Regions from separate parts of the Bradyrhizobium sp. WSM4874 genome, predicted to be linked through region 2. Evidence: riboswitches for the same ligand, from Rfam matches in the RefSeq annotation. Region 2 holds a riboswitch; the other holds the start of a gene.
What was found. A riboswitch is a leader RNA that binds a small molecule or an ion and turns the genes downstream of it on or off. The one in region 2 is predicted to bind cobalamin.
Positions count from the first base shown of each region.

Region 1: another riboswitch for cobalamin. It lies ahead of metE (5-methyltetrahydropteroyltriglutamate--homocysteine S-methyltransferase); the one in region 2 lies ahead of AC0L3P_RS04095 (energy-coupling factor ABC transporter permease).

Region 1 covers NZ_JBVVPR010000021.1:44,296-53,035, reverse strand. The annotation lists gene AC0L3P_RS21780 (CaiB/BaiF CoA transferase family protein) at 1-432, shown strand, start outside; gene AC0L3P_RS21775 (citryl-CoA lyase) at 488-1,315, shown strand; partial or broken gene AC0L3P_RS21770 (SMP-30/gluconolactonase/LRE family protein) at 1,278-2,179, shown strand; gene AC0L3P_RS21765 (GNAT family N-acetyltransferase) at 2,696-3,199, opposite strand; gene AC0L3P_RS21760 (EAL domain-containing response regulator) at 3,819-5,033, shown strand; gene AC0L3P_RS21755 (4Fe-4S binding protein) at 5,617-5,820, shown strand; cobalamin riboswitch at 6,552-6,751, shown strand; gene metE (5-methyltetrahydropteroyltriglutamate--homocysteine S-methyltransferase) at 6,851-8,740, shown strand, end outside.
Region 2 covers NZ_JBVVPR010000003.1:42,646-51,385, forward strand. The annotation lists gene cobT (nicotinate-nucleotide--dimethylbenzimidazole phosphoribosyltransferase) at 1-1,052, opposite strand, end outside; gene cobF (precorrin-6A synthase (deacetylating)) at 1,068-1,817, opposite strand; gene AC0L3P_RS04095 (energy-coupling factor ABC transporter permease) at 1,863-2,540, opposite strand; cobalamin riboswitch at 2,578-2,797, opposite strand; gene cobA (uroporphyrinogen-III C-methyltransferase) at 2,843-3,574, opposite strand; gene AC0L3P_RS04105 (cobyrinate a,c-diamide synthase) at 3,571-4,881, opposite strand; gene cobM (precorrin-4 C(11)-methyltransferase) at 4,881-5,663, opposite strand; gene AC0L3P_RS04115 (cobalamin biosynthesis protein) at 5,660-6,028, opposite strand; gene cbiT (precorrin-6Y C5,15-methyltransferase (decarboxylating) subunit CbiT) at 6,025-7,206, opposite strand; gene AC0L3P_RS04125 (cobalt-precorrin-6A reductase) at 7,205-7,951, shown strand; gene cobJ (precorrin-3B C(17)-methyltransferase) at 7,927-8,661, opposite strand; gene AC0L3P_RS04135 (precorrin-2 C(20)-methyltransferase) at 8,658-8,740, opposite strand, start outside.

The DNA of each region.
Region 1 (8,740 bases), on a different contig from region 2:
CGCGAGATGCGGAAGGTCAACCGCGCTGCGCTGAGCGCGGAGTTGAACAAGGCATTGAGTTGCAAGCCCGCTGAGGAATGGGAGGCCAAAATGAATCTGGCTGGTGTCCCTGCCGGCCGTGTGCTGACGGTCTCGCAAGTGTTGCAGCAGCCACAGGTCCTTGAGCGCGGATTCGTCGAGACTTTGGCGCCAGAACAAGACGGTGCGCAGCCGTTACGAATCACGCGGCCGGGGTTCCGGCTGGATGAGGAGTTTTCGCTGCCTTCACCACCTGCGACGCTCGGAGCAGACACTGAGCGATGGCTGCAGCGGCTCGGCTATTCGTATGCGGAGGTTGAGCAACTGGTCTCAAGCCGAGCCGTCGGGACGCCAAAGCAAGGAGAGGCTGATTTCCTGTCCGTCCGCGTAGCCACGGACGGACCGATATCATGACATCCGACGGCTTGCGTCGGTTGGCAATCGGCAGGTTGAAAGGACGGAACTGGAAATGAGCGAAGAAGAACTGAGACAGCAAGCGGCCAGTTGGTGGCGAACCTCCATTTGCGATATCGCGCCAGGTCGCATCGCCTATCGGGGTTATCCAATTGAAGATTTGATAGGCCGCGTTTCCTTTCCCGCCATGATCTGGCTGATGTTGCGTGGCAATCTGCCGACGCCAGCACAGGAGCAGCTGCTGCAAGCTGCGCTGGTTGGATCCGTTGACCACGGTCCGCACGCGCCCTCCATTGCAATTGCCCAAATGGCGGTGAGCTGCGGCCTGCCCCTGAATGGCGCAATGGCCTCGGCAATCAACACGCTCGATGACGTGCATGGCGGAGCAGGGGAGCAGGCTATCGAACTCTACGAGGATGTGCTGCGACGGCGCCAAGGGCGAGAGATCGAGCAGGCCGCTGGCGCTGCAATCGACCATTTCACCGCAACCCGCAGCAAATATCTGCCGGGCTTCGGCCACCGGTTTCATCCAGTCGACCCGCGCGCGGCCCCGCTATTGGCGCTGGTGGATGCCGCAGCTGACGAGGGCAGTGTCGGCGGCGATTATGCCAAGGCCGCTCGCGCGATCGAGCGGGTGATGCAACAGCGCAAGAGCAAGCTCATTCCGATGAACATCGATGGCGCGACCGCGGTCATTTACGGCGAACTGGGCTTCGCCTCTCCGCTCGCGCGGGGGGTCTTCTGCTTGTCGCGCGCGGTCGGAATCCTGGCTCACGCCTGGGAGCAAACTGGGCGCAACGATCGCAACAAGGGCCCAATGCCCAAGCAGTTCGGCTACAAATACGATGGCCAGCCGCGTCGCAGGCTCGAAGGCGTATCATGAGCATCTCGAAAACCCGCCCAAGCTGATGGAGGCCAGCGTGTTCTCGTCGATGCCGGCGGAGTTTTGTCGCCCGGCTGTTTCTTCGGAATGGGCAGACGCGAACCGCGGGGCATATCCAGTAGATGGTTTCATCGAGGGACCGTCGTTCGACCAGTCCGGGAATCTCTATGTCGTCGACATCGCCTTCGGCCGCATTTCCGAATTTCACCGGAGGGCGTCTGGTCTTTGATCATCGAATACGACGGCTGGCCGAACGTCTGAAGGTTGCTCCGGACGGCCGGGTGCTCGTGTCCGACTATATCAACGGTCTCCTGGAGCTCGATCCACAGAGAGGGACCATCCGACCGTCGCTGGGCCACCGCAATTCCGAGTCCTTCAGAGGCTGCAACGACCTGCGTATCGCGACCAAAGGCGACATCTATTTCACCGATCAGGGCCAGACTGGATTGCACGATCGGACCGGCCGGGCATTTCGACTGTGCCCTGACGGCCGGATCATTGCTTGATTTCTAATGGCCCGGGCCCGAATGGCCTGGTGCTCAGTCCGGACGAGACCGTATTGTTCGTTGCAATGACGCGCGACAATAGCATCTGGCGCGTACCGCTGATGCGTGATGGCGTGGGGAAAGTCGGACGATTCAGCTGGTTCTTCGCGACGAGCGGTCCTGACGGACTGACGGTCGATCAAAAAAGGGCGGCTCTTTGTCGCGCATGATTCCCTCGGCCACGTTTTCGTATTGGCGCCAAACGGCGAAGCGGTCCGCTTGCATCCAGTCCTGCGCAGGGGGGAGCTGCACGAATGTCGTATTGGACGCGGCACTCGGCACATTGCTCATTACGGAATCCTCTACCGGATCAGTGTGATGGCTGATCTCGCGCACCTTCCTCGAAATTCGCCAGTAGGAGTGGCAAGGTTGTGCGGAATCCTTTCACGCGCCGGTCCGCCGCACCAAGATGCAGGAAATGAGTCTGGTAGACGACTGGCTGGCCAGTTGCCGAGAGAATGTAATTGGTGACGGATGGATGGCGTTTGTGTGGGTGATCTCAAACCAGAGCCAGTAAATCGCACTGCATGGGAAGCGCAAAAGAACGATTCGTAAGGCTGGTCGGGCTTCGCCCGCGACGGGCCGCCGCCGACCTGTCGCCTTTTGGTCGGGCGGGTCGCGGTATCGCTTCCCACAATGCAGAATGATTGATCGCTGATATCTTCGAACGTTCTCGCCAAGAAGGCCGAAGAGGTAACCGCTCGCGGTGGGAGTCAGCACCGCATCAGCGTCAAAGGTTCTCGATCATGCTCGGCCGCGACGCACGCGTGAAGCGTTCGTTTTGAGAAGCAACAAGCCCAGGATTGACTGCGTGAAGGACTTTACCGATAGCACGCTAGCCCAGGAGCGCTTTAAGTGTGTGGCGCAGAGGTCGTACCACTGTCAGAGCCTCTTGCGCGCGCAATCCTCCAACCCGATATCCCCTCTCCTCGTACAAGTGGCGTACCCGTTCTAGGGCCGGATAGCCATCCGGAGGCAACGCAACCTCAATCATGTGCCAGCCGCGTCGCTTCGCCTCCCAATCTACCGCCTCGAGCAGATGCCGACCGGAGTCAGAGCTCCGGAAGTCACGAGAAATCCATAGCTCCTGAAGCACGCCGTACGCTCCGGCTGCTCTCACGGCCTGTACGGCCGAGATGCTAGCTACCCCTACAATCTGCCCGGTGCCTTGTTCCTCGACGACAAAAATGAAGCCCTGTTCGGGATCCTGAATCAGGCGCAACGCCGCCTGCTTCGCGCCTTGAAGGCTGAACTCCGGTCCGGGGCCACCTAACTCGGAAAGTAGCTCTTCGACCGCTTTTGCGACCGCGTTCTCATCTCCTGGCACGCTCTTGCGCAAAGCCGTGCCCGCGCTGGACGTACCTTGCCCTTCAGCGCCAACACGAACACCCGACCCAGCCCTCCGGAGGAAATTCATGCTCAGGAGGATACAGAAAACGCAATTGAGAGCAACTATCAGGCTCGGTAGGAAGCAGCACGTCCACACTCGCTATACGCAACAGAGCTGAGGTAATTGCAAGCCATTGCCGTTCTCAGAATCGACTGCGGCTTGAGCAGCTGCGAACTCATGATGGACTGCCTTCTATTGGAAAACATATCACGGCACACGCCGGTCATGCCCGATCAAACATTCGTAAGAGTGATTGCCGATCGTCGCTCACGAATTACTCGCTTCAATAAATCGTGCGCCACGACGATCGCAGCGCCATAGAGCGTCAGCTCGGTGCGTCCGAAGGAGAGATTCCCACCTCGCGTGCGTCACTCGTACTTGCGCGAAGCGCGACAGGTATCATACGCGTGCGCCCGATAAAATCGTCTGAGCAAGATCGCGAAAGATTTTGCACACTAATGCACTATCTTAAGCTTATCTCGAACAATCAGAAAGATATCGGGAAGCACAGCTTGTTTCGACCTTCTCTCCTCGTTTAAGGCACCGTCACTGAACGGGAGTGGTTGCGATGGAACATGGGCAGGCCGAACTGGTCGGAGGGAAACCTGTAATCTTCGGGCAACGTAAGGTGCGGCCGCGGGCGTGCCTGGCCGTCGGCAAGCGGCATCTGCGCGCCTTTCTACGGGATGTGCTGGAGGATATGGGATTTGTTATCAGCGAATGCAGGACTGCTGACGAGTTGCCGCACGTACTCCGCACGGAGTTCCCTGATCTGATCCTGCTCGGCATTGGCTCGGACCGCATCGAGCCTGGACGATTGCTCGAGATACTGGTACGCGAAGAATTTGCAGGCCGAGTGCTGGCGTTCGGGGCGCGCGAGTCGATCATCATGGCGGCAGTGCAGCAGGTCGGTAGTGAATATGGACTTGCTATGCTGCCGCCGCTCAGGGCGCCGTTTGCAGCCGAGACGTTGCGCGATCGGATCGGCATGCTCTTGCCAAGAGAGCCGGCGCCCCGTCCCGCGGTCCATGTCGGAGAAGCCTTACACGCTGGCTGGCTTGAGCTCTGGTATGAGCCGAAGTTTGACGCGTGTACCCTTAGCCGCCGCGGCGCCGAGGCGCATGTGCGAATGCGGCACCCGACCTGGGGCGTTGTTCCACCGGCCTATTTCATCCCGGAACCTCACGATCCGCATTTTAGGAACTTGTCGCAGTTCGTGATCGACCGCGCGATCAAGGATTGGCAGTATCTTCTGGAGCAGCAAACTTCGATCGATCTCTCCATCAATCTCCCGGCAGCATTCCTGATTGACCCGCAGGAGGTACGCGATCTCTGTCGGCGCATGCCGTCGCACGCCGCTTTCGGCGGTTTGACGATTGAAATCGAGAGCGTTGAAGCGATCCAGAACCTAGATCTCCTGGTCGAGGTTGCGCGTGAGGTTCGCTTTCACAACATTGGCCTTGCAATCGACAATGTCGGTGCCAATTGGCCGCAGCTGATGGGGATGACAAAATTCCCGTTCGTGAAATTGAAAGTGGATCGTCAGTTCGTAGGCGGCTGCGCGAATGGGCCCCTCAAGCGAAGGGTGTGCCGCCATATCGTTGATCTAGCCAAAGAGTACAATGTGCGCACCGTCGCCGAAGGTGTGGAGAGCCAGGCCGACCTAATCGCTGTGGCCGAACTCGGCTTCGACCTTGCGCAGGGCCATCTGTTCGGAAAAGCCATGCCACTGAAGCAATTTGCACAGTCATCTTTCAACCCCGCTCCAGCTCGTCCAAAATAGTTGCGAGTGGCTGAGTGCGGCCAAGTGACGCTCACGAGCACCGCCATGCCTACTCGGCACCAGGCATGAGGCTGAGTGCAATTCAGTCGGTCTGCAAGGCCAGTGTCGCTCGTCCCGCCGCCACTTCATGTTTCCCTCCGAAGCTTGTTATACGACAAGCCCGTTTTGGCAAGCCTCCAGCGAGTCCTCCGCGCAGCTAGCGTTGCAGCCATGAGCGAGGCTTGCACAAACCTCCAGTCGGGGTGTGTGACCGGAGGTTTGCCGAGATCCGACGTAGACCTGCGTCCGCTGGCGGTTTTTTGTCGCCGCCGGTTGAGGAAGCGTCAGCCTCGCTTGCCCCCGCGCTGACGTGCCAAGCAAACCGACGGACGCTTCCAGCGTCAAGTCGCGACTGACTCTCGCAAGAGGGCCAGACGGCTCGTAGCCTGAAATTGAAGCGACCTGTTGCTGTCGCAGATGCAACATGGTCTCAGACCCGGGACAGCCGAATTGGGCAAATTGCCCAACATTGAGCGCGTCTGCGTTTGGCACGGCATTTGAAAGGGATCGCGCATGGCATCGCTCGCCTAAGGAGTCGGAAGGCATGGCTTACAAGATCGTCGCTTCGCAATGCACCGTTTGTGGCGCATGTGAGTTCGAGTGTCCCAACGCGGCGATCAGTCTGAAGCGCGACATTTACGTTATCGATGCCAAAAAATGTACGGAGTGCGAGGGCCATTGCGACACACCGCAATGCGCGGTGGTCTGTCCGGTCCCTGACACCTGTGTCCCGTCCAAGACAGGATAGGCAGCCCGCGACCAAAAGGCCTCATCGCTCGATTTCGCGAACGAAGTTGTAGATGTGGGGCCTTGAGGAGACCACGACCGCATGGGGCGCATCGAGGTCGATTAACATCGTTATGAGCTTAAGGCGCTGAGCGACTCCGAGGACCCCCTCAAAGGGCTCTGTCGGAGGACACCGTCGAATTTGTCACGAACAAGGACAAGGCGAGGCAGACCGGCGTCGAGCGGCCACGGACGCATCGAAGCCGGCGCAAAAGTCGCTCAGCACGTGAACACCTAGTGCACCGAGAAGATCGTCTTGACCAACCTCACGGAGGCGGACGACCTCGTGCCTGGTCGCGGGCCCGCCGAACACCAAGGAGCCGACCTGATCATCCGTGCGGTCCTGGAGCGATCCGGCTTTCGAAATTTCTAGGGAGCCTTATGGGCTGTGGCCAAACGGATGCCGGCCCAGGATGATCGCACCTTCCTGACGCGCAGGTTCGAAAAGTTGCCGACGGAAAAAGCCGCCTCCTCGCGATCACACAGATACCGAAAGCGGCCCGGGTTCGTTCCGGTGGTGGAGCTCACCGTTACGCGAGCAAGGAGCGAATGCATTTCACAAGCGGAGCCTCCACAGATCCGGGCGTGTTCACCAGGCCGCGAGCAAGACCGTCGTGCCCGCCTAGTGCGCTCGTAATCGCTTGGGCAATATCGCAGCGAGAATCGGTAGGTTGACGCATCGATCCTCGTGCGCATAATTCAAGCCGTCGCGGTCTCCGGATTTCGTTTGATCCGGAGCTAAGAGGGAAGCCGGTGCAATGCCGGCGCTGCCCCCGCAACTGTAAGCGGCGAGCCGCTGTCCAATGAAGTCACTGACGCCATGCGGCTTCGGGAAGGCCGGACAGCAGCAACGACCCGTGAGCCAGGAGACCTGCCTCGACAAGATATCGTCCACGGGCGGGGCGTCCCGGTGTGCGCCAAGCAGTTGTCGCTCAGGCGATGTTCGCTGTCTGCGTCCGCCGTGGCCTTTGCCCCAACATGGGGTCTAAGCTATGTCTATCCTTTCGCTTCCCGTTGCAACACTGGGGACGTCACGCATCGGCCCACGACGCGAACTCAAATTCGCGCTCGAGAGCTACTGGGCGGGAAAGTCCAGCGAAGCCGAGCTCCTCGAGGCGGGGAGTGGACTTCGTGCCGCTAATTGGGCACGGCAGAAATCCCGCGGTGCGACCGTCATTCCTTCGAATGACTTCTCGCTCTACGACCATGTGCTCGATACCAGCCTAATGGTCGGCGCCATTCCCGACGTTTACGGCTGGACCGAAGGTCCTGTGTCGCTCAAAACCTACTTCACCATGGCGCGTGGCGCTCAGGACGGTGGTCACGCTCAGCATGGGCCCGGCGTAGCCGCACAGGAGATGACGAAGTGGTTCGATACGAACTACCACTACATGGTGCCGGAATTTCACCAGGATCAGATCTTTAGGTATGCCTCTCGGAAGCCGATCGAGGAATATGAGGAGGCAAGAAGCCTCGGTTATCAGACGCGGCCCGTCCTAGTGGGCCCAGTCACTTTCCTGAAGCTCGGCAAAAGCGTAAATCCCGCATTCAATCCGCTGTCGCTGCTTGATCGACTCCTCCCCGTCTACGTCGATGTTCTCCGCGAACTAGCCGCGCGCGGCGCTGAATGGGTTCAGCTCGACGAGCCATGCCTAGTGATGGACGTCGACAAAGCATCTCGGGCGGCTGTCCGCCGGGCCTATGCTCATTTCGCTAAGGCCGTGCCGGCCCTTAAAATCATGCTGGCCACATACTTCGGGGCTGTCGGCGACAATCTTGAAACAGTATTGGCCTTGCCCGTTGCCGGGCTTCATGTCGACCTGGTTCGTGCACCTGACCAGTTGGACGCGATTGTCGCCAGAGCCCGTAGAGATCTCGTGGTCTCGCTCGGCGTCGTTGATGGTCGCAACGTGTGGCGCTCTAATCTGCCGGCGCTACTCGACCAACTTGCTCCTATGGTCAAAAAACTGGGCAGGGACCGTGTTCAGATTGCCCCCTCCTGCTCGCTGCTTCATGTTCCGACCGACATTGAGCTAGAGATCGATCTCGATCCCAATCTGAAGACGTGGTTGGCGTTCTCAGTGCAGAAGATCAAGGAACTTTCGATATTGGGCAAAGCGCTGGCTGGCCTTGCTGCCGACGTGGCCGATGAACTCACGCTCTCAGAGGATGCATCCGTCACCCGCGAAACATCGCCGAAGATCCACAGTGCGAACGTCGCCGGACGAATGGCCGCGATCGACGATAGCATGCGCCGCCGTCGCAGTGCGTTCACCCAGCGCGCCGACGTCCAGCGCGTCGCCTTCGCATTGCCGATGTTTCCAACCACAACCATCGGATCCTTCCCGCAAACGGCGGACGTCCGCAATGCGCGTGCAGCTCATGCGCGGGGAGCGCTGAATGACACGCAGTACGAGCAGCTTCTGAAAGCGGAGACAGCCCATACCGTGCATTGGCAGGAAGATATCGGCCTGGACGTGCTCGTACACGGTGAGTTCGAGCGCAATGACATGGTTCAATACTTTGGCGAGCAGCTGTTGGGTTTCGCATTCACCAAGCACGGCTGGGTTCAGTCTTATGGCTCGCGGTGCGTTCGCCCTCCTATCCTGTTTGGAGATGTCTCCCGCCCGAAGCCCATGACCGTTAAATGGTGGCGACATGCGCAGTCTCTGACCAAAAAACCCGTCAAGGCTATGCTGACCGGACCGGTGACGATCCTGAACTGGTCGTTTGTCCGTGACGACATCCCGCGGAGCGAGACATGCCGACAGATCGCTCTCGCGATCCGAGACGAAGTCATCGACCTTGAGGCGGCTGGAGCGACCATGATCCAGATCGACGAGGCTGCGTTGCGGGAGGGATTGCCGCTGCGCAAATCGCAG
Region 2 (8,740 bases):
CAGGCCGGACGATCCGGCACATTGGCCTGCGCAAAGGTCGCCATGCCGTTGTGGAGCGCACACGCCGACCGCACCAGCGGCAGCGCGATGGCCGCGCCCGATCCTTCGCCGAGCCTGAGATCGAGGCTGATCAACGGCTGCACATTCAGCGCGCGAAGCACCAGCCGATGCCCCTGCTCGGCGGACTGGTGCGAGGCCAGCAGGAACGGCTGGCACGACGGGTTGAGCCGCGCCGCCGCCAGCGCCGCCACCGACACGATGAAGCCGTCGATCAGCACGGGGATGCGGGCTTGCGCGGCCGCAATGATGGCGCCGCAGATGACCGCGATCTCGAGACCGCCGACGGCGCACAGGATCTTTTCGGGCGAAGCGCCTGCAATGGCATGGCGTGCGATTGCAGCATCGATCACCCGCGCCTTGTGCGCACGGCCGGCCGCGTCGATGCCGGTGCCGCTGCCCGCGATCTCCGCGGCGCTCACGCCGAGCAAGCCGGCCGCGATCGCCGCCGATGTCGTGGTGTTGCCGATGCCCATCTCGCCGAAGATCAGAAGATCGGGCTGCCCGGCCTGTGCGCGCGTCACCGCACGTCTGCCGGCTTCGAAGGCGAATGCCAGCTCTGCGGGGGTGAGCGCAGCTTCGATGCTGAAATCGCGCGTGCCGCTGCGCGGCTTGTCGGTCACGATTCCGGCCATCTCCTCCTGCGCCAGTGTGCCGGCATCGACGACCTCCAGGCTGGACCCCAGCTCACGCGCGAGCACCGAGATCGCGGCGCCGCCGGAGGCGAAATTCGCCAGCATCGCGATGGTCACTTCTTGCGGATAGGCCGAGACGCCCTGCGCGACGATGCCGTGATCGCCGGCAAAGATGATGATCGGCACCCGCGCCGCGCGCGGCTGCTCGGTTGCTTGCAGGCCGGCAAGCTCGATCGCGAGCTGCTCGAGCCGGCCGAGCGCGCCGGTCGGTTTCGTCAGTTGCGCCTGCCGCGCCACCGCCGCCTCGCGATGGACTGCGGAGATATCGGGGCATTGTTGGGTGACCCATTCGGGGAGCATGCTGCCTCGCTTGCCTCACAGCCTGCGCTTGAGGATGTAACTGTCCATGATCCAGCCGTGCCGTTCGCGCGCCTCTTGCCGGACGGCGATGATACGCGGGCCGATCTCGGCCAGCGCGCCGGACATGACGATCTGATCGGGCATGCCGAGATAGGCCCCCCACCAGATGTGCAGGCCCGCCGGATCAAGCGAGTGGAACGCCGTGCCCCCGTCGAGCATCACCACGACGGTATCGACACCTTGGGGCCAACCGCCATCGCGCAAGCGGCGGCCAGTCGTGACCAGGACGGGCTCGCCGATGTCGTTGAGCGGCAGCGCATGCGCCGCACACAGCGCCTGGATCGAGGTGATGCCGGGCACGACCTCGATTTTCGGCAAGGGATTGAGCCGCCGCGCAATGCGCAGCGAGGAATCATAAAGCGAGGGATCGCCCCAGATCAGCAGCGCGACCTTGCCCTCGCCTTCGAGACGATCTGCGATCGTCTGCGACCAGGCCGCGGCGACGGCATCGTGCCAATCGTCCACGCCCTTGCGATAATCCGCTTCAGCGGCGTCGCGCACGGGCAGATCGAACTCTGCAACGCGCGTCTTGTCGCTAGTGAGCACATCTGCGCAGATCGTCCGCCTGAGATCGGCGAGGTCGGACTTGGCCGTCCCCTTGCGCGGGATCAGGACGAGGTCGGCCGCGTTGATGGCAGTGATCGCGGCGCGCGTGAGCTGCTCGGGATCGCCGCAACCGATGCCTATCAGGGAGAGCGTGAGCATCGTGCCCGCGAAGGGCGGCCATGACGGCCGCCCGTTCGCTTGTCTCTAGGCCGCGTTGTGCAAACGCGGCGTGACGAGGCTGGATGCGGTGACGCCGCGCAATGACTTCGCCAGCGCCAGCACGCCGAGATCGGCGAGCGGCTCGATCACGATGACCAGCGCATAGGACGCCGCGAAGGTCGCGATGTTGGCGAGGTTGGTCGCACCGAAGCCCGATCCATAAAGCGCCCAGAACGCCACCCAGGCGATGACACCCGCCTGATAGGTCGTCGAAAGCGCCAGCGCCTGGCGATACTTCAGATCGACATAGGCCGTGTTGCGCGAAATGATCCGCGTGGCGATCGCCTGGATTCCGAACAACGGCACCAGCAGCGTGGTGACGTTCATGCCATATTGCGGCAGGTCGGGCGGCTCGAAGAAGATGCCTTGGAATAGCAGGCCGAACGCGAGACCGAAGGCCGCGGGCGCCGCGCCAAACAGCAGGAACAAGGTCGAGCCGAGGATGAAGTGCACCTCGGAGACGCCGACCGGGAAGTGCGGCAGGATCTCGAAGAAGATAAATACAAGTCCCGTAGTGGCGAGCGTGCGCGCCGCGAACGACGTGATGCCCTGCTCGCGCACGGTCTCGACCGCGAGCTTCAACGCAACGCCGCCGACGGCGATGCCGGTTGCGTAACTCAGCACGAGCTTGGCGTCCGAGACTAGTCCGGGTTCGATATGCATGGCTCAGATCCTTCTTGCCGTCACACCCGACGGCCTTGGCCTCAAAACGTGCACGGCCGGTCTCCTGGCTCGCGGTTCACTGGGAGTCTCCGGCCTTCCCGAACCTTGCGGCCCAGTGGCTGATCGAAGTCCCTCACCGCTTACAGTCGCGGGGGCGGCTGGGGTTTTGGGCGCCGCAACTGGGTCCGCCCATCCCCATTCCCGATTATGCTCCGGCGCTTTGCGCCGCGTCGAGCACCATGCCTCTCCTGTGTGCCCCTTTCGCCAGCCGGGCGTCAAGGGGCGAAGGGTGGCCGTGGCCGTCATGACGGATAATCCCCCGCCAGCGCGCCGAACAGGATGACGGCCGCCGTCGAGGCCGCCCCGCCCCGCGCAAGCTGCTCCGCAAGTTCCGAAATGGTGGTGCGGACCAGCCGCTCATCGGGGCGTCCGAGCGATTCGGCAAGCAACGCCGGAGTGGTCGGGGCGAGGCCGTGCTCGATCAATTTGACGACCAGCGCCTGAAAGGTCCGCCGGCCCATATAGACTACGGTCGTCGCCTCCGGATCGGCCAGCGCCACCCAATTGAGGTCTGGCGGCAGCTCGCCGGTGACGTCCGCGCCGGTGATGAACTGCACCCGGCGCGAGGTATGGCGCCGGGTCAGGGGAATGCCGGCCTGGGCCGCAGCGACGCAGGCCGCAGTTACGCCCGGAATGATCTCGTAGCCGATGCCCGCTTCACGCAGCGTCTCGAGCTCCTCCTCGAGCCGGCCAAAGATGCCGGCATCGCCCGACTTCAATCGCACCACGCGCGCGCCTGTTACGGCATAGTCGACCAGCAGGCGGTTGACATGGTGCTGCTTGGTCGAGGCCCGCCCTGCCCTTTTGCCCACCGCGACGAGATTGGCGCCGGGCCGGGCCAGATCGAGGATCGCGCCCGAAGCAAGATCGTCGTAGAGCACGACGTCGGCCTCGCGCAGGCGCGCGGCACCCTTGAGCGTAAGGAGCTCGGGATCGCCGGGGCCGGCGGAGACAAAGGACACAAAGCCGCTCACCGGTCCTCCGCGATCAGATGGAAGAACGTGCCGGTGGCTTGTCCCCGCCGCGAGCCGGTCTCGGCGATGACCGCGCCTGTCGCGTCGTGCACGACCGCCAGCGGCGTGTCGGGCTGCGCGAGGATCGTCGAATAGTGGAATTCGTGGCCACGCAGGCGTGCACCGGCTTGATGACCCAGCATCGGCGTGGCGAGTTCGGCCAGACGATAGCCCAGATGCATGCGGCGCTTGGCAAAGCTCGTCTCCAGGCCGAGCAGGCCAGTCATCTCGTGGCGGATGCCGTCGGCGTCGGTCAACGCCGTGCCCAGCACCATATAGCCTCCGCATTCGCCGTGCACCGGACGCGTTTTGGCGAAGGCGCGCAATCCGTTGCGGAAGCGCGCATTGGCCGCGATCTTGCCGGCCTGCAGCTCGGGATAGCCGCCGGGCAGCCAGCACACATCGGCACTCGGATCAGGGCCTTCATCGGCAAGCGGCGAGAATGTCGATATCTCCGCACCCGCCGCGCGCCACGCTTCCAGCATATGCGGATAGACGAAGGAGAACGCGGCGTCACGGGCCAACGCAATGCGCTGGCCGGGCGGCGTCACGTTGATGCCGCTCGCGACGGGTTGTGGCAACCAGGTGGCAGCCGAACGCAGCACTGCGTCGAGATCGACATGCTCGGCGACGAAGCGTGCGGCCTCGTCGATCAGCTTGCCGATCTCCGCCTGCTCCTCGGCCTGCACCAGGCCGAGATGCCGTTTCGGCAGGCTGATCTCGGCATGGCGCGGCAGCGCGCCGAACACGGCGATGCCGGCATCCAGCAGCGCATGCCGCACGAGAGCTTCGTGGCGGGGGCTCGCAACGCGATTGAGCACGACGCCTGCGAGCCGCACGCCGGGACGATAGTCGCGAAGGCCCGCGGCGATCGCCGCCGCCGTTTGCGCCTGTCCCGAGGGATCGATCACCAGCAGCACCGGCCAGTCCAGCATCTCTGCAATGTCGGCGGTCGCCCCGGTGCCGCAGACGCCTCGCGCGGCCACGCCGTCGAACAAGCCCATCGAGCCTTCGGCCAGCACGACATCGGCGTCAATGCCGCGACTGACGAGATGCGAGATTGTCCCGCGATCCATCGCCCAGCTGTCGAGGTTGACCGAAGCGCGTCCTGTCGCGGCTGCATGAAACGCGGGATCGATGTAATCGGGGCCGCTCTTGAAGCACTGCACCCGCAATCCGCTGTTGCGCCAGGCGCGGGCAAGCGCCAGCGTCAGCGTCGTCTTGCCGACGCCGGAGGCCGGCGCGGAGATGACGAGCCCTGCCGCCATCAGGACACCTCCGGAAAGCGCGGCTCGGCGCCGACCGGCCGATAGCGGCGATCATAGTCGGCAGCATAGAGACGGCTCTCGGAAAAATCCGCCGCGCCCAGAGTCTTGCCGACCAGGATAAGCGCGGTACGCTCCATCTCGGCTCCGACAGCAGCGTCGAGTGTTGCGAGCGTGGCGCGGACGATGCGCTGGTCGGGCCAGCTCGCACGCCAAACGATCGCGACCGGGCAATCCGCGCCATAGTGCGGCGTCAGCTCGGCGACAACCTTGTCGAGCAGATGGATCGACAGATGGATCGCGAGCACCGCGCCGGTGGTGGCGAACGCGGCGAGCTTCTCGCCTTCCGGCATCGCGCTGGCGCGGCCAGGCGTGCGCGTCAGCACCACCGTCTGGGCAAGGCCGGGCAGCGTCAGCTCGGCCTCCAGCGCAGCCGCGGCGGCCGAGAAGGAGGGAACGCCGGGCGTGACCGTGTAGGGAATGTCGAGCGTGCGCAGGCGGCGGAGCTGCTCGCCCATCGCCGACCAGATCGAGAGGTCGCCCGAATGCAGCCGCGCTACGTCCTTGCCGTCCGCATGCGCGGCGGCGATCTCCGCGATGATGTCGTCGAGTGACAGCGGCGCGGTGTTGACGATCCGCGCACCGGGCGGGCAATGCGCCAGCACGCCTTCGGGCACCAGTGAGCCGGCATAGAGACAGACCGGACAGGCGGCGATGAGGTCGCGGCCGCGCAACGTCAGCAAGTCAGGGGCACCCGGCCCCGCACCGATGAAGTGCACCGTCATGCGCCGTCCCCTTCCGCAATTGCCGCGGTCGCGGTGCGATCCTGCGAGACCACCCGCGTCGCAATCAATCGCGCGCGCGGACCAGCTGCCGCGAGGGCCGCCGCTTCGGCGACCGATCCCGTCCCGAATTTTTCGGCGACGAGTTTTGACCGCGTTGGCGTGTCGATGCCAGCCAACATTTCGGCGGGGACCGCCTTGATCGGCACGCCGCATTCGCGCGCAAGCTGCTTCAGCACTTCCGCGTCCGCCTTGTCGCTGACCGTTGCCACCGCTGCGAGGCCTTCGGGACCGCCGGCCGCCAGAAGCGCCTCACGCAGCGAAGCCAGCGTGACGTCCCGCTTGAATCCGAGCCCGGCCACCTTCATCGGACCGCACTCCATTGCACCACCGGCCGCACCGCCTGCCAGGAGCGGTAGCGGCCGAGCGGAGCGGCATGCGCAATCTCAACCCGCATCAGTTCGCCGCCATCGCGCTGGTGCAGCTCACCCAACAGCGCTTCCGTCTCCAGCGTCACTGCATGCGCGACGAGTCGCGTTCCGGATGCGAGCCGCGACCAGACTGCGTCGAACGTCGCGATGTCGAGACCGCCGCCGATGAAGACGGCGTCAGGCCCGTCCAGGGCAGCAAGCGCCTCAGGCGCCTTTCCCGTGATGACTGTGATTCGATGCGCCAATCCGAACGCCGCCGCATTGTTGCGGATGTTCGCAACGCGATCCTCGCGCGCTTCGATGGCGATCGCCGTCCCGCCGCACAGCGCCCACTCAACCGAGATCGAACCGGAGCCGGCGCCGATGTCCCACAGCCGTTCGCCGGGACGCGGCGCCAGCGCCGAGAGCGCGAGCGCACGGACTGGACGCTTGGTGATCTGGCCGTCATGGACGAAGAGTTCGTCCGATAGTCCCGAGCTGCGGGGAAGACCCTGCGTTCCTCTCGCCTCCACGGCCACCGCGACCAGACTTCCGGCAAGATCGCCTGCGAAGCTGTCGGCGCGATGCTCGTCGATACTTTCGCGCGGCCCGGCAAGCGCGGTGAGCGTACAGAATGCCGAGGCACCCCATCCGCGTTGCGTCAGCCATTTCGCAAGATCGCCTGCCGCCTTGCCATCGCGCACAAGGCAAATGATGCGTGCACCTCGCGCCAGATGCGGCACCAGACGCTCGAATGGCGCAGCGTGGAGGCCGAGACAGGCAATCGCTTCGAGGCGCCAGCCTAGTCGCGCGGCGGCGAGCGAGAAGGTCGACGGCGCGGAATGCGCAATCCACTCGCCGGCGTCCAGCTTCTCGGCGAGGCTCGCGCCGGCGCCAAACCAGAACGGATCTCCGGAGGCGAGCACCGCCGTTGGGCGGCCACGGCGGCTCAGCACGACCTCTGCATCGAACGGCACCGGCCATGGACGGCCGCGCCCGGTGACGCCGGCCAGTGCAAGATGCCGTTCACCGCCAAACACAGTTTCAGCATTATCGAGCGCCTTTCGGCTTGCCTCGGACAGCCCGGCAAGGCCATCTTCGCCGATACCAATGATGGTCAGCCAGGGATCAGCCATGACGCGCGCCCTCATTCTGGGCGGAACGGCCGACGCGAGCCTGCTTGCGGCGGAGATCGCGCGTGCCGGCATTGACGCAATCTATTCCTATGGCGGCCGCACCCGCGCGCCCGCCGGTCAGCCGTTGCCGACGCGGATCGGCGGTTTTGGCGGCGTCAGCGGCCTTGCCGATTACATCCGCCGCGAAGAGATCACCCATGTGATCGATGCGACGCATCCCTTTGCCGCCGAGATGAGCCGCAATGCGGTCGCGGCATGCGCGGAAACCGGCACGCCACTGATCGCTCTTGAGCGTGCGCCCTGGACTAAAGCGCCCGGCGATAACTGGATCGAAATACCAGACGTCAACGCCGCGGTCGCCGCACTGCCTGAGGCGGCGGCCAATGTGTTCCTCGCCATCGGCCGCCAGCACGTCGCACCGTTCGCGACCAAGCCGCAGCACGCCTACACGCTGAGATTCGTCGATCCGCCCGAAGCGACGCTGCCCTTCGCCGCGGACGTGATCGTGTCGCGCGGGCCGTTCACGCTTGAGAGCGAACTGGAGATGATGCGCGCGCGAGGCATCACCCGGATCGTCGCCCGCAATTCGGGCGGCGACGGCGCCCGCGCCAAGATAGACGCAGCCCGCAGGCTCGGCCTGCCTGTGGTCATGATCGCGCGACCGCAACTGCCGGAACGATTGCGGGTCGAGAGCGCGGCCGAGATCATGCAGTGGCTGGGTCATCGGGCCTGCCTCGGCGCATAGACCCAGCGGCCGACCCGGCGTGTCTGCGAGTTGCCGACGATCACCAGCGTGCGCATGTCGGCCATCTCGGGCGTCGCCTCGTTCAGCCTGACGGTTTCGATCTTTTCATCAGCGGCGCTGATCGCGCGCGCGAAGATCACGAGGCGCTCGCCGCAGCCGGCCTCGTTCAGCACTGCGAGCGCACGGCCAAATCCTTCCGGCCGGCTCGCCGAACGCGGATTATACATCGCAATGGCAAAATCGGCTTCCGCGGCGAGCCGCAGGCGCTTCTCGATCACCGCCCACGGCTTGAGATTGTCGGAGAGATTGATCGCACAGAAATCATGGCCGAGCGGCGCGCCGGCGCGCGCGGCAGCCGCCAGCATCGCAGTGACGCCAGGCAGCACACGGATCGGCAGCTCCTGCCATCGCGGCGCCCGTTCGAGCGCCTCGAACACGGCGGACGCCATCGCGAACACGCCGGGGTCGCCGGAGGACACGATGACGACTTGCCCGCCTTCGGCCGCGAGCCGCAGCGCCTCGCTGGCGCGCTGTAATTCTTCGCGATTGTCGGACGGATGCAAAGTGAGCCCTGCCCGCGCTGGCACGCGCGCGACATAGGGCGCGTAGCCCAGAATGTCGGTCGCGGCGGCAAGCGCGGCGGAGACTTCGGGCGTCACCAGCGCATCGCTGCCCGGTCCGAGGCCCGCAATGGTCAGCGTGCCCCTCATTCGGCGGCGTCCGGATGCCGGCCCTTGCCGTGCACGAGTACGATCGCGAAATAGGGGCAGTCGGCGGCATCGATCTCCG